2 linked regions of the Saccharopolyspora erythraea NRRL 2338 genome follow. The protein of the gene in region 2 interacts with the protein of the main gene of each other region in a pairwise test. Links are inferred from orthologs where the notes say so. Each region holds a gene or a part of one and is shown on either strand. Other genes may lie near its edges.

The links. The genes of interacting proteins can lie anywhere in the genome.
Region 1: the proteins of aceE (region 2) and nth interact in binary tests that used the Escherichia coli proteins (3 or more experiments, as listed by UniProt). The link is inferred for Saccharopolyspora erythraea NRRL 2338 from one-to-one orthologs.

Annotation. Positions count from the first base shown.
Region 1 is NC_009142.1:365,695-370,442, reverse strand. Bases 1,487-4,323 are described here. They hold nth (endonuclease III), read right to left. Parts: upstream 3,408-4,323; coding sequence 2,565-3,407; downstream 1,487-2,564. Other genes in these bases: SACE_RS01610 (Crp/Fnr family transcriptional regulator), read left to right, coding at 3,866-4,323; SACE_RS01615 (hypothetical protein), read left to right, coding at 3,520-3,774; SACE_RS01625 (TlpA family protein disulfide reductase), read right to left, coding at 1,930-2,568; SACE_RS01630 (NUDIX hydrolase), read right to left, coding at 1,487-1,933. Also shown: SACE_RS01635 (MarP family serine protease), read right to left, coding at 1-1,117; more of SACE_RS01630, read right to left, coding at 1,217-1,486; more of SACE_RS01610, read left to right, coding at 4,324-4,540. UniProt on the Escherichia coli protein: DNA repair enzyme that has both DNA N-glycosylase activity and AP-lyase activity. The DNA N-glycosylase activity releases various damaged pyrimidines from DNA by cleaving the N-glycosidic bond, leaving an AP (apurinic/apyrimidinic) site.
Region 2 is NC_009142.1:1,677,138-1,685,638, reverse strand. The notes cover bases 2,186-5,571. They hold aceE (pyruvate dehydrogenase (acetyl-transferring), homodimeric type), read left to right. Parts: upstream 2,186-2,530; coding sequence 2,531-5,371; downstream 5,372-5,571. Other genes in these bases: SACE_RS07520 (DUF3052 domain-containing protein), read right to left, coding at 2,186-2,293. Outside these bases: SACE_RS07540 (zinc-dependent alcohol dehydrogenase family protein), read left to right, coding at 1-628; SACE_RS07535 (hypothetical protein), read right to left, coding at 694-855; SACE_RS07525 (peroxiredoxin), read right to left, coding at 1,292-1,756; more of SACE_RS07520, read right to left, coding at 1,859-2,185; SACE_RS07510 (M14 family metallopeptidase), read right to left, coding at 5,658-6,911; SACE_RS07505 (nicotinamide mononucleotide transporter family protein), read right to left, coding at 6,967-7,614; SACE_RS07500 (DUF3263 domain-containing protein), read left to right, coding at 8,021-8,257; SACE_RS07495 (peptidoglycan recognition protein family protein), read right to left, coding at 8,267-8,501. UniProt on the Escherichia coli protein: Component of the pyruvate dehydrogenase (PDH) complex, that catalyzes the overall conversion of pyruvate to acetyl-CoA and CO(2).

The DNA of each region.
Region 1 (4,748 bases), 1.3 Mb from region 2 along the record:
CGACCTCGTCGGCGGTGAGCACGAACCCGGTCTCCGGGTCGTCCACGGCCGCGCCGAACACGACACCCACCACGTCGCCCCGCGGGTCGATCAGCGGACCGCCCGAGTTGCCGCTCTGCACCTTGCCCCGCAACGTGTACACCTCGCGGACCACGGTGGTCGAGTCGTAGATGTCCGGCCCGCGCAGCCGGATGCGCTCGCGGATGCGGCCCGGTGACGCCGTGTACGGGCCGTCCAGCGGGTAGCCGAGCGCGATCACGCTGTCGCCCGGGTGGGCGTCCTGCTTGAACGACATCGCGTCGGCGTCGAGGGCCGGCACCGACAGCACGGCCAGATCGGTGTTCGGGTCGAACAGCACGACCTCGGCGTCGAACTCGCCCCGGCCGATCTCGATCGCGACCTTGTCGGTGCCGGCGACGACGTGCGCGTTGGTCATCACCCGGTGCGGGGCGATGACGAACCCGGTGCCCTCCAGCGCCCGCGCGCACGAAACCGCGCGCCCGCGCACCTTCACCACGCTGGTACGCGCGTCGCGCACGGCCTCGCTGGAGGCCAGGGCGGGGTCCGGCGGGTCGATCGCGGCGACCGGCGTCTCCGAGAACGGCTCCAGCGCCTCCGGGAAACCGCTCATGCCGAGCATCTCGCGCAGCTCCGACGGCAGCTGCTTGGCCGCGTCGGGCATCACCGAGTCCACCGTGCGCAGCACCGTCGACCTGGTGACCGCGGAGGCCAGGCCGGGCAGCGCCGACGCCGACGTGAACGGCAGCGCCACCAGCCAGGCGACCACGAACACCGCCACGCACTGCAGCACCGCGCCGAGCACGTTGTCGACGCCGGTCAGCTTGCTCGAGGTGATCCGGTCGCGCAGCTCGCGCCCCGCCCACATGCCGAAGGTCTCGCCGAAGGCGACCAGCAGCACCACGATGCCCACGCCGAAGGCGATCCGGGCAGACGGGCTGTCCAGCCGCTCCAGCAGCAGCGGCGCGAGCTTGAGCCCGACGACCGCACCGGCGATGACACCGAGGAACGAGAACAGGGCGGTGATCAACCCGCTGCGCGCACCCGACGCCGCGGCCAGCAGCGCCAGCAGCACGACGAGCAGATCGACCCAGTTCACCCGTTCACCTCATTCCTGCCGGAGATGCTGTCCGATCATGGCAGCCAGCACCACCCCGCAAGCCTCGCATCCGCCCTGCCGGTGGGCGCCGCCACCGGCTCAGTGCGTGCCGAAGCCCACGTCGTCGGCCTCCTCCGCGGCCCTCCAGGCAGCCCCCAGTTCACGCACGTCGTCGCGGTTCCAGCCGCGCGCCCAGCCGGCCAGGTCGAGCACCCCGGCCAGCAGCCCGCCGGTGAATCCCCACACCAGCATCCCCGGGACCAGGAACGCCGGCCCGAGCTGCCGCTCGGCGTAGCGGACCCGGATGCGGTTGGCCGGGTCGGTCAGCCAGGAGACGGGCACCCGCGCCACCGCGGCGGTCTCGGCCGGGTCCACCGGCGCGACCGGCGACGGCGTCCGCCAGTGCGCCAGGACCGGGGTCACCCGGAAACCGCTGTGCGCGACGTGCAGCTCCGGCAGCACCGCGACCGGCCGCACGCCGCCGGCCAGGACCCCCACCTCCTCGGTGGCCTCCCGCAGCGCCGCGCCGACCGGGCCGTCGTCGCCGGGGTCGACGGCGCCGCCCGGGAACGCGACCTGGCCCGGGTGGGAGTTCAGGTTGTCGGCGCGGCGCAGCAGGAGCACGTCCGGTCCGGTCTCGGCCTCGCCCTCGCCGAAGAGCACCAGCACGGCCGCCGGGCGGGCGTCGGCGGGCGGGTCGGTGCGCGGCCAGCCGAGGCGCCCGCCGTCGAGGTCGGCGGTGCGCTTGACCAGCGTCCGCAGCCACTCGGGCACGTCGTCGGGGTCCACCAGCGGCCCTACTCCCGGTCCGGTCATCCGGCACCTCCCGCGGTGCGCTGGACCGCGGTGCGCACCTCGTCGGCCGACTCGAACGCCACCGGCGGGTCCACCCGGCGGACCTCACCGGACGCGGTGACGACGTAACTCATGGGCAGCACGGCGGGCACGTTGAGCGCCGCCCGGATGCGGTTGTCGGGATCGTGCACGTTCGGATAGCGCACACCGAGCTCTCGGAGCAGGGCGAGGCCGTCGTCCTCGTCGCTCTGCACCTGCACTCCCACGACGGGCACGGCGCCGGGCCGGCGCGAGTACTCCTGGAGCGCGGGCAGCTCGGTCCGGCACGGCTGGCACCACGTGGCCCAGACGTTCACCAGCGTGGTGCGGCCGCCGACCATGGCGGCGAGGTCGGCGGGCCTGCCGTCGGCGAGGCAGGTGCCGGTCGCGCCGGGCGGACCCGTCGGCGGGCCGGAGGGGCAGGGCTCCAGGGCCGCCGAGGCGCGCAGCGCCGGGTCGGCGCCCCGCTGCGCCGCGACCGGCGCCGGGGCGGGCGCTCCCGGCTCGGCGGGCTGCTCCGCGCCGCGCGGCCACAGCGCGACGATGCCGAGCACCGCGAGCACCACGACCACGATGGTCCAGCGGATCTCGTTCCGGTACTCCCGCAGACCGCTCACGCGTGCGGCTCCGTCTCGGCCACCTTCTCGATGGTCCGCTCCGGGATCTCGTCGACTATCCCGGCCAACGCGAGCAGGTGGGGCGCCTCGTGCCCGCGGACCAGCTTCGCGGCCACCAGGTGGTCGGTCGGGCCGTCGCCGTAGGAGGGGCAGTCGGCGGCCAGCAGGCAGGCCCCGCACGCGGGCTTGCGGGCGTGGCAGACGCGGCGCCCGTGGAAGATCACGTAGTGCGACAGCATGGTCCATTCCTTGCGCGGAATGAGCTCGCCGATCGCGTGTTCGACCTTGACCGGGTCCTCCTCGGCGGTCCACTTCCAGCGCCGGACCAGCCTGCCGAAGTGGGTGTCGACCGTGATGCCGGGCACGTCGAAGGCGTTGCCGAGGATCACGTTGGCCGTCTTGCGGCCGATGCCGGGGAGCTTGACCAGCTCGTCCAGGCGGGCCGGGACCTCGCCGCCGTGGCGTTCCACCAGCTGGGCGCCCAGTCCCATCAGCGAGGAGGCCTTGTTCCGGTAGAAGCCGGTCGAGCGGATCATCTCCTCCAGCTCGGCGCGGTCGGCGCCGGCGTAGGACTCGGCCGTCGGATAGCGCTTGAACAGGGCCGGAGTGACCTCGTTGACCCGCTTGTCGGTGCACTGTGCGGACAGGATGGTGGCCACCGCCAGCTCCAGCGGGGTGTTGAAGTCCAGCTCGCAGTGGGCCTCGGGATAGGCTTCGGCCAGTGCGCGGAGCATCCGGCGGGCACGCCGGACGAGTCCCAGCCGGGTCTCCCCCGACCGGGCCTTGGCGGCCTTCTTGACAGCGGCGTCACGGGGCTTGTTCCGAGCTTGGTCCGGCACCCCACCAGAGTACGGATGCCACCCAAGCGGAGGGTGCTCGCATGGCCTCGCGCGCGCAGAACATACCCCCGGTTACATCCGCCCCGAAGGCATGAGCGAGGATTTCATCATCATGACTGCCTGGTTCGTGATCGTAGTACCGCTTGTGATCATGTTCTTCACGCTCTTCATGGAGCGCGTGGAGGCACGGCTCCGCCACGTCGCGGTACAGGAGAACGAGGTGGAGGAGCTGCTGGAGAACGCCCGGCCGGACGAGGTCCGGGCGCTGTTCCGGCAGGGAATTGGACGTGCGCTGGAGCTGTTCCAGCTACGCAGGGTGGGACGCGCCGGTAAGCTGCGGACTCGCCGTTCCCGCGACCAGTCTTAGACTTACTGGTAGTGATCGGCGGCACACCGGACCGGTCGCGTGCGGGTCCGGTTCGCAAGACAGCCGCCGCGTCTCAACATGGAGGGACGAGGTGGACGAGACTCTGGCCCGGGCCGGTATCTTCCAAGGCGTTGAGCCGGCCGCGGCGGAAGCACTGACCCAATCGTTGGAACCGTCTGAGTTCCCGCGAGGACACGTGATCTTCGCCGAGGGCGAGCCGGGCGACCGGCTTTACATCATCCAATCCGGCAAGGTCAAGCTCGGACGCAAGTCCCCGGACGGCAGGGAGAACCTGCTGGCGATCATGGGGCCGTCGGACATGTTCGGCGAGCTGTCCATCTTCGACCCGGGGCCGAGGACGTCGACCGCGACCACCGTGACCGAGGTCCGGGCGCTGACCATGGACCGCACGGCGCTGCGGCAGTGGATCGGCACCCGTCCCGAGATCGCGGAGCAGTTGCTGCGGGTCGTGGCCCGGCGGCTGCGCCGGACCAACGGCATGCTGGCCGACCTGATCTTCACCGACGTGCCTGGCCGCGTCGCCAAGGCGCTGCTGCAGCTCGCGCAGCGCTTCGGCAGCCAGGAGGCGGGCCTGCTGCGGGTCACCCACGACCTGACGCAGGAGGAGATCGCCCAGTACGTCGGCGCCTCGCGGGAGACCGTGAACAAGGCGCTGGCGGACTTCGCCCACCGCGGCTGGCTGCGGCTGGAGGGCAAGAGCGTGCTGATCCTCGATCCGGAGCGGCTGGCCCGACGCGCCCGCTGACGGCTCGACGGCCTTTTCGCCGTCGGCCGCGACGCGCGCCGATCGACGGGCCCGGGGCGGACCCCGGGCTCTTCAGTCGGCGCGCGTCTTTGCGTGCACGGGAAGCCGGCGCGTGGAGTGTCCGGGGCCCGCGTGGGTGACAGCCGCAGGTGTCGGCTGAGGGGTCGTGGCCGGGCAGCCGACGACCTGCGCGCCGGGAGGCGGCCTG
Region 2 (8,501 bases):
GGTGCCTTTCGAGATCGCCGCGCTGTTCGGCTGCGCGGTCCTGACCGGGGCCGGCGCCGCCCTGTACTCGGCGCAGATCCGGCCGGGCGACAGCGTGGCGGTGTTCGGCCTCGGAGGGGTGGGCCTTGCCGCGCTGCTCGCGGCGAAGGCGGCCGGAGCCTCCACAGTGGTCGCCGTGGACGTCGTCGAGCACAAACGGAAACTCGCCTCGGAACTCGGTGCCACCCACACCGTCGAGGGCGGCCCGGACGCCGTCCAGCGCGTCCGCGAGCTCACAAGCGGCGGCGCGGAGAAGGTGCTCGACACGACCGGTGTGGTGCACGTGCTGCAACAGGCGTACGACGCGACCCGCAGCGGCGGCACCACCGTCACGGTCGGGCTGCCCGATCCCGAGGCCCGCCTGACCCTGCCCGCGCTCAGCATCGTCGCCGAGGAGCGGACGCTGCGCGGCAGCTACCTCGGCTCGTGCGTGCCGCGGCGCGACGTCCCGAGGTTCATCCAGATGTACCAGTCGGGCGCCTTGCCGGTCGACGCGCTGCTGTCCCACCGGCTCGGGCTCGACGAGATCAACGCCGGGTTCGATCGACTGGACGACGGAACAGCAGTGCGCCAGGTCGTGCTGATGTAACTCAGATGTCGTGAGCGGCGGGTGCCGAGAAGCCGCTCACTCCTCGACGATGCTGGTGCCGGCGATCAGTCAGCACCACCACCGCCGCCCCCACCCGAATCCCAGTAGCTCGACGCCCCACCGCCACCGCTACCACCACCGTCCCGGTCGCGCCCCTGCCAGGCAGTGAAGCCGAGGAGCAGCAGGACCCCGCCCACCAGGACTAGGCCCCACATCCAGTCCGCCATCCGAACCCCCATCCTCTGCGCCATGTGCACTTACGCACGCCGCAGCGGCACGTTCGGTTGCCAGGGCGACTCGGCGCGACAGAGAAATGAACCGCCCGGAAAAGTCCGCGGGGCGAATTCCGCGGGAAGAATACTGCTACGGACCTGGCGCAATTCTCGGGCTGGACGCGATTGCGAATCGCGCGCCAGCGCCGACCGCATCAAAGCGGAAGCGGCGAACCCCGAAGCGAACGCCGTTCCACCTGGTCAAGTGAGTTCTGGTGGGCGCAGTAGGGTTCGAACCTACGACCCCTTGCTTGTAAGGCAAGTGCTCTTCCGCTGAGCTATGCGCCCGGGATGGCGGCCGACCGACGCACCGACCGGGACCCCCAGAGCCGTTCCTCGCGGTCCGGCTGGAGACACTGTACCGGTCGACCACCACGCGACATCAGCGACGTCAGGCGGAGAGGTCGGCCAGGGCCTTCTTCCACACGCCCTGGTCGCGCGCCTCGCCCGGCTGGTTCACCTCGGCGAAGCGGACCTCGCCCTCCTTGTCGATCAGGAAGGTGCCGCGGTTGGCCATGCCGGCCTTCTCGTTGAACACACCGTAGGCCTTGGCGATCTCACCGTGCGGCCAGAAGTCCGACAGCAGCGGGAAGGTGTAGCCCTCCTGCTCCGCCCACGCCTTCAGCGCGAACGGGGAGTCGACGGACACGCCGAGCACCTGCACGTCGTCGTTCTGGAAGTCGCCAAGGTCGTCGCGGACCTGGCACAGCTCGCCCTGGCAGATACCGCTGAAGGCGAAGGGGTAGAAGACCAGAAGCACGTTCTTCTTGCCCCGGAAACCGGACAGGGAGACCTGCTCCTTGTTGTAGTCCGGCAACGTGAAGTCCGGTGCCTGCGCACCGACCTCGACCGTCATAAGCGCACCCTTCCGTACGGCATGAGCGTTTGCACGCCGAACCTACACCGATGCGGGCCGTGTGGGCACCGACAGCCTTACCGCGCCGCCGGTGCCCGCACCTCAGCGCTTGGACTTGGTCTTCCGGTACGCCAGCCTCGTGCCCATCCACGCGTCCCCGACGCCGGCGTTGGCCGTCTGGGCGAGGTTGGACGTCGAAGCGGCCTCGGCGATGTCACTGGGCTCGACGTAGCCGTCCCGGCCGGTCTTCGGGGTCAGCACCCAGATGACCCCCTCGTCGGCCAGCGGTGTCATCACGTCGAGGAGCGTGTCCGTCAGGTCACCATCATCGTCGCGCCACCACAGCAGCACGACATCGACCACTTCGTCGGCGTCCTCGTCGAGCAGCTCGCTCCCGCAACGCTCCTCGATCGCGGCGCGGACGTCGTCGTCGACGTCCTCGTCCCAACCGAACTCCTGGACAACCATCTCCGGCTCGATGTCGAGCTTGTCGGCGACGTCGACATCGCCTTTGCCGGCGTCTCCCGCGGCGACCACGGTTTTCTCACTCCTCCAATACCACCGGTGCGGCGCGGGCGTCGCGCCCGCCGCACACCACTTCCACGATCTGGCCGTTAGCGAACACCGCCAAGGGCCACCGGCGCAACTGCTGGCGCTACGACACGCCGGAACTGCGCGTTAGGGAACGACTGTAGCCCGAGCGCGGCTGGACGGGTACGGCGTACTGACCGGTAGTGATGACGGCGTACGCATCCGGGACGATGATGGGGGACGATGGAGGTGTCGGACATCACTCCGGCGCGCAAAGGCCACGACGTAGTCGAGGAGTACCTCTTGTCCCCGCTCAACAACGACGTCGGCAGCAACGGAGCCCCGCAGCACCGCGTGCGGGTCATCCGCGACGGCCTCGCCTCCCACCTCCCGGACATCGACCCGGAGGAGACCGAGGAGTGGCTGCAGTCGTTCGACTCCGTGCTGTCGGCGACCGGCCAGCAACGTGCGCGATACCTGATGCTGCGCCTGCTGCAGCGGGCGCGGGAGAGCGGCGTGGGCGTCCCGTCGCTGACCAGCACCGACTACGTGAACACCATCCCCACCGAGCTCGAGCCGTGGTTCCCCGGCGACGAGGAGACCGAGCGCCGCTACCGCGCCTGGACCCGCTGGAACGCCGCGATGATGGTGCACCGCGCGCAGCGCCCGGGCATCGGCGTCGGCGGGCACATCTCCTCCTACGCCTCCTCGGCGAGCCTCTACGAGGTCGGCTTCAACTGGTTCTTCAAGGGCAAGGACCACCCCGGCGGCGGTGACCACCTCTACATCCAGGGCCACGCCTCCCCCGGCATCTACGCGCGGGCGTTCCTGGAGGGACGGCTGTCCACCGGCCAGCTCGACGGGTTCCGCCAGGAGTACTCCCACGCCGGCCCCGGCGGCGGCCTGCCTTCCTACCCGCACCCGCGGCTGATGCCCGACTTCTGGGAGTTCCCGACGGTCTCGATGGGCCTTGGCCCGATGAACGCGATCTTCCAGGCCCGCTTCGACCGCTACCTGCGCGACCGGGGCATCAAGGACACCAGCCAGCAGCGGGTGTGGGCCTTCCTCGGCGACGGCGAGATGAACGAGCCGGAGTCGCGCGGCCTGCTGCACGTGGCGGCCAACGAGGGCCTGGACAACCTGACCTTCGTCGTCAACTGCAACCTCCAGCAGCTCGACGGCCCGGTCCGGGGCAACGGCAAGATCATCCAGGAGCTGGAGGCGTTCTTCCGCGGCGCGGGCTGGAACGTCATCAAGGTGATCTGGGGCCGGGAGTGGGACGCCCTGCTGCACGCCGACCGCGACGGCGCGCTGGTCAACCTGATGAACACCACGCCCGACGGCGACTACCAGACCTACAAGGCCAACGACGGCGCCTTCGTGCGGGAGCACTTCTTCGGCCGCGACCCGCGCACAAAGGACATCGTCCGCGACCTCAGCGACGAGGAGATCTGGGGCCTGCGCCGCGGCGGCCACGACTACCGCAAGGTCTACGCCGCCTACAAGGCCGCGACCGAGCACCACGGCCAGCCCACGGTCATCCTGGCCAAGACGATCAAGGGCTACGGCCTCGGACCGCACTTCGAGGGCCGCAACGCGACCCACCAGATGAAGAAGATGACCCTGGACGACCTGAAGCTGTTCCGGGACAGCCTGCGGATCCCGATCTCCGACGAGCAGCTCGAGCAGGACCCGTACCTGCCGCCGTACTACCACCCCGGCCAGGAGTCGGCGGAGATCCAGTACCTGCAGGAGCGGCGGCAGCGGCTCGGCGGCTACCTGCCGGAGCGGCGGGTCAAGTCCAAGGCGCTGGTGCTGCCCGGCGACAAGGTCTACGACGTGGTCCGGCGCGGCTCGGGCAAGCAGGAGGTGGCCACCACGATGGCCTTCGTCCGGCTGCTCAAGGACCTGGCCAAGGACCCCGAGATCGGGCCCCGGATCGTGCCGATCATCCCGGACGAGGCGCGGACCTTCGGGATGGACTCGATGTTCCCGTCCCAGAAGATCTACAACCCGCTCGGCCAGTCCTACACACCGGTCGACTACCAGCTCATGCTGGCCTACCGGGAGAGCGAGCAGGGCCAGATCCTGCACGAGGGCATCAACGAGGCCGGCTCGACGGCGTCGTTCACCGCCGCGGGCACCAGCTACGCCACGCACGGCGAGCCGATGATCCCGGTCTACATCTTCTACTCGATGTTCGGCTTCCAGCGCACCGGCGACAGTCTGTGGGCGGCGGCCGACCAGATGACGCGGGGCTTCCTGCTCGGCGCCACGGCCGGGCGGACCACGCTGACCGGCGAGGGGCTGCAGCACGCCGACGGCCACTCGCTGCTGCTGGCGGCGACGAACCCGGCGGTGGTGTCCTACGACCCGGCGTGGGCCTTCGAGGTCGCCCACATCGTCAAGGACGGCCTGCGGCGGATGTACGGGGAGGACGCCGAGAACGTCTTCTACTACCTCACGGTCTACAACGAGCCGTACCAGCAGCCCGCGGAGCCGGAGGGCCTGGACGTCGACGGGCTGCTGCGGGGCCTCTACCGGTACCGGGAGGCGTCCTCCGGGTCGGGCCCGCGGGCGCAGATCCTGGCCTCCGGGGTGATCATGCCGGAGGCGCTGCGCGCGCAGGAGCTGCTGGCCGAGGACTGGGGCGTGCGGGCCGACGTCTGGTCCGCGACGTCGTGGTCGGAGCTGAAGCGCGAGGCCGAGGCCGCCGACCGGCACAACCTGCTGCACCCGGAGGGCGAGCGGCGCGTGCCTCACGTGACGCGGGCGCTGGCCGACGCGGGCGGCCCGGTGGTGGCGGTCAGCGACTGGATGCGTGCCGTGCCGGACATGATCCGGCCCTGGGTGCGCGGCGACATGGTCAGCCTCGGCACCGACGGCTTCGGGTTCTCCGACACGCGTCCCGCGGCGCGGCGGGTGTTCCTGGTCGACGCCGAGTCGACCGTGGTCGCCACCCTGTCGGCGCTGGCCCGGCAGGGCGAGGTCGAGGAGGCCAAGGTCGCCGAGGCGGCGCGGAAGTACCAGATCGACGACGTCAAGGCGGCCGGTCCGCAGACGTCGGACCCCGGCGTCGCCTGACGACGCCGCGGCGGCCCGGAGGACGATCTCGCTGACGGCTTTGATGACGGCCATGTGGACCGCCTTGCGGACGCTGCGGCGGCCTCCGCACCCCTGAGGTGAGGGCTCGCGGCTCAAGGTGCCCGACACGCTTCGGCGTGTCGGGCACCGGTGTTTTCGGGGGCCTGCGGACCGTCGGGCGGAAAGCCGACGAGCCGTACTTGCACGCAGGCACCACCAGCCTCCGCCGGAAAGCTGTTCGCCCGCCCCACGTCAGCAGGGCGGGCGAACGGGCAGATGGCGTGGGTCAGCGGCAGGCGACCGGCTCCGCTTCGGTCAGGCGGTATTCGCCGCGGGCGTCGAGCAGCAGCGCCGCCAGGGAGCGCGCGGGCTGGTGCATCGGCACGATGCGGCCCTCGCCCGCCGGGACGCTGTGCACGCCGTGCAGGTCGAGGACCTCGCCGAAGCGCGCGGCCTGCTCGCCGGTGAGCCGGTAGGCGCAGGCCGGGGACTTCTCGACGTCCTCGGGCGCGGGCGGCTCGTTGTCGGCGCCGCCGAAGTAGAGCGGTCCCCGGTTCGCCATGCCGTCCATGCGGGCCTTGGTGATGGCCGACTCGATCTGGTCGCGGCGCTCGGTGGACATCCGCAGGGTCGCCTCCACCGAGGTGAGGTGCGAGCCGACGCGCCGCCGGTTGTTGGTCGCCTCGTCCTCGCCCGCCAGCGGCTCGACGCGGCTCTCCACCAGCAGGCCGACCGCGTTCTTCACGCCGACGGTGTTGCGCAGGATGCGTTCCTGCCCGTCGCCCGCGACCTGCTTGATCGGCTCGCCGGTCTCCGGGTCGGTCCAGATGCCGTAGACGCCGGTCGAGAGGCCGGTTTCCTCCACCGCGGGCCGGACGTAGCGCTCCGAGAGCCGCTCGGACTCCGAACGCACCTGCTCGCCGGCGTTGAGGTTGCGAGGCCAGAGCGCGAGGAAGTCCTTGACGTAGTACGGCGGCTGCGCGCCGAACTCGTGCAGGTCGTGCACGACGGCGGGACGCTCGTCGCGCATCACCCGCGCGACGGCCCGCGCCTCGGGCGAGGCCAGCGCGAGGTGGTCGCGGTTGATGTCGATGCCGTCGGCGTTCTCGCGGGTGTTCGCCACGTGCCCGTCGGGGTTGGCGTTGGGCATGAACAGGACCGTCGTGGAGCGCAGCAAGCGCCGCACGCGCTCGTCCTGCGAGTAGCCGAGGTCGCGGATGGTGCTCAGGCACGCCTCGCGGCCCGCCGGCTCGTCACCGTGCTGCGAGCAGACGAACAGCACCTTCGACCGGCCCGATCCGACGCGGGCCAGCCGCAGCGGCCGGTCCTGGACGCTGGCGCCGATCGTCTCTACCTCGACGTCGGGCTGCGCGCGGTCGACCTCGGACAGGAAGGCGGCTTCCTCCCCGGGTGTCGTCCACCGCGCGCCCCGCGAATCCTCGAAACCGGTGCTCGGTGCAACCTCTGCGATCGCGGGCGCGGGAGCCACCAGCGCTGTGCACAGCGCGGCGACGGCGACCCAGCGGAACCGACGGACCATGGCCGGACCCCTTTCGTATTCGATCATCCGAATCCACCAGGGGGTCCGGGGCAAGTCAAGGCTTGACCGCGGCGGGCCGCTGCGCTCGCTGCCTTCGGGCGGTGCGGTTCCAGCTCCACCAGCCGTGGATCACCAGCGCGGCGAACACCACGTAGATCGCGGCGCTGAACCACAGCCCGGAGGCGATCTGCAGCGGCACCCCGACGGCGTCGACGGCCAGCCACACCAGCCAGAACTCGACCAGTCCGCGACCCTGCGCCCAGAAGGCGACCAGCGTGCCGACGAAGATCCAGGCGTCGGGCCACGGCGCCCACGACGCGTCGAGCTCGGTCAGCAGCAGCGCGAACGCCGCCGTGCCGACGAGCAGCGCCGCCAGCAGCGCCAGCCGCTCCGACACGCGCGCCTTGCGCACGACGACGCCGTAGACCGGGTCGGTGCGCCGGCTCCACGCCCACCAGCCGTAGACGGAGATCAGCAGGATCATGACCTGCCGGATGGCCAGGCCGCCGAGGTGGGCGCTGGCGTAGACCGCGAACAGCAGCACGGTCGCCGACACCTGGACCGGCCAGGTGGCCAGGGTGCGCCGCTGCGCGAGGAAGACCACGGCGAGGGCGCAGACCTGCCCCACCAGTTCCGCCCAGGAGATCTGCTGACCGAGCACGGTGATCCCGTTGCCGAGCACCCACTCCGCGAAGTTCTGCACGCCCACTCCTCCCGCCGGTCATGACCACCGGGTGGGCGGCGAGCGCGGCCGACGGGGACGCGGACGGAGCCGTGGGCACAGCGCGCCACGGCGGCTTCCGGCACCCGTGCGCTGCCTCCCATCCGGACTGTCACCGTCGGTTCCGGAGTTCCACCGGATCGGCCGGGCCGTTCCCGCTGGAACGGCGCCGGTTCGCGGACTTTCACCGCCGGTTCGGAATCGCACCGAGCCCCGGAGCGCACGACGTTTCGTACTCGTGTGAACATCTTGCGCTGGTGACCTTGTTCCGGCATCCGGCAGTGCGGTGGATCACAGGAAGCGAAGGTCTCCGATCAGCCGATCGAACAGCAGTGCGCACGCGGGTAAACTCGGCCTGGCCGAAGATCGAAGCGAGGGGGACCGCCGGGTGAACGACACCGACCACGCCATCCTCGCCTTCGAGAACGAGTGGTGGCACCACGCGGGCAACAAGGAACGGGTCATCCAGGAGCGCTTCGGCATCTCCCCGACCCGCTACTACCAGCGGCTCAACCGCCTGCTGGACCGGCCGGAGGCGCTCGCGCAGCAGCCGACCCTGGTCAAGCGGCTGCAACGGTTACGCGAGGAGCGGGATCAGCGGCGGGCCGCCGCGCCCCGCCGCTGATCTCAGAGCTCACCGGCTCTGCTGGGCCGCCTGCGCCTGCTGCTCCGGCGTGAGCTGACGGGCTTGCTGGACGCGCACCAGTTCGGCGAGCAGCGGAGCCGCCTGCTCCGGCGGCAGCGCCTGGAAGGCCGTCTTGATCGCTTCGGGGTCCATCGACCGCTGCTGCGGCACCTGGGCCGCGGCCTGCCCGTCCCGCTGCGGGCCGAGGAGACCGTTGACCAGGTCCACGAGCATCGCCACGAGC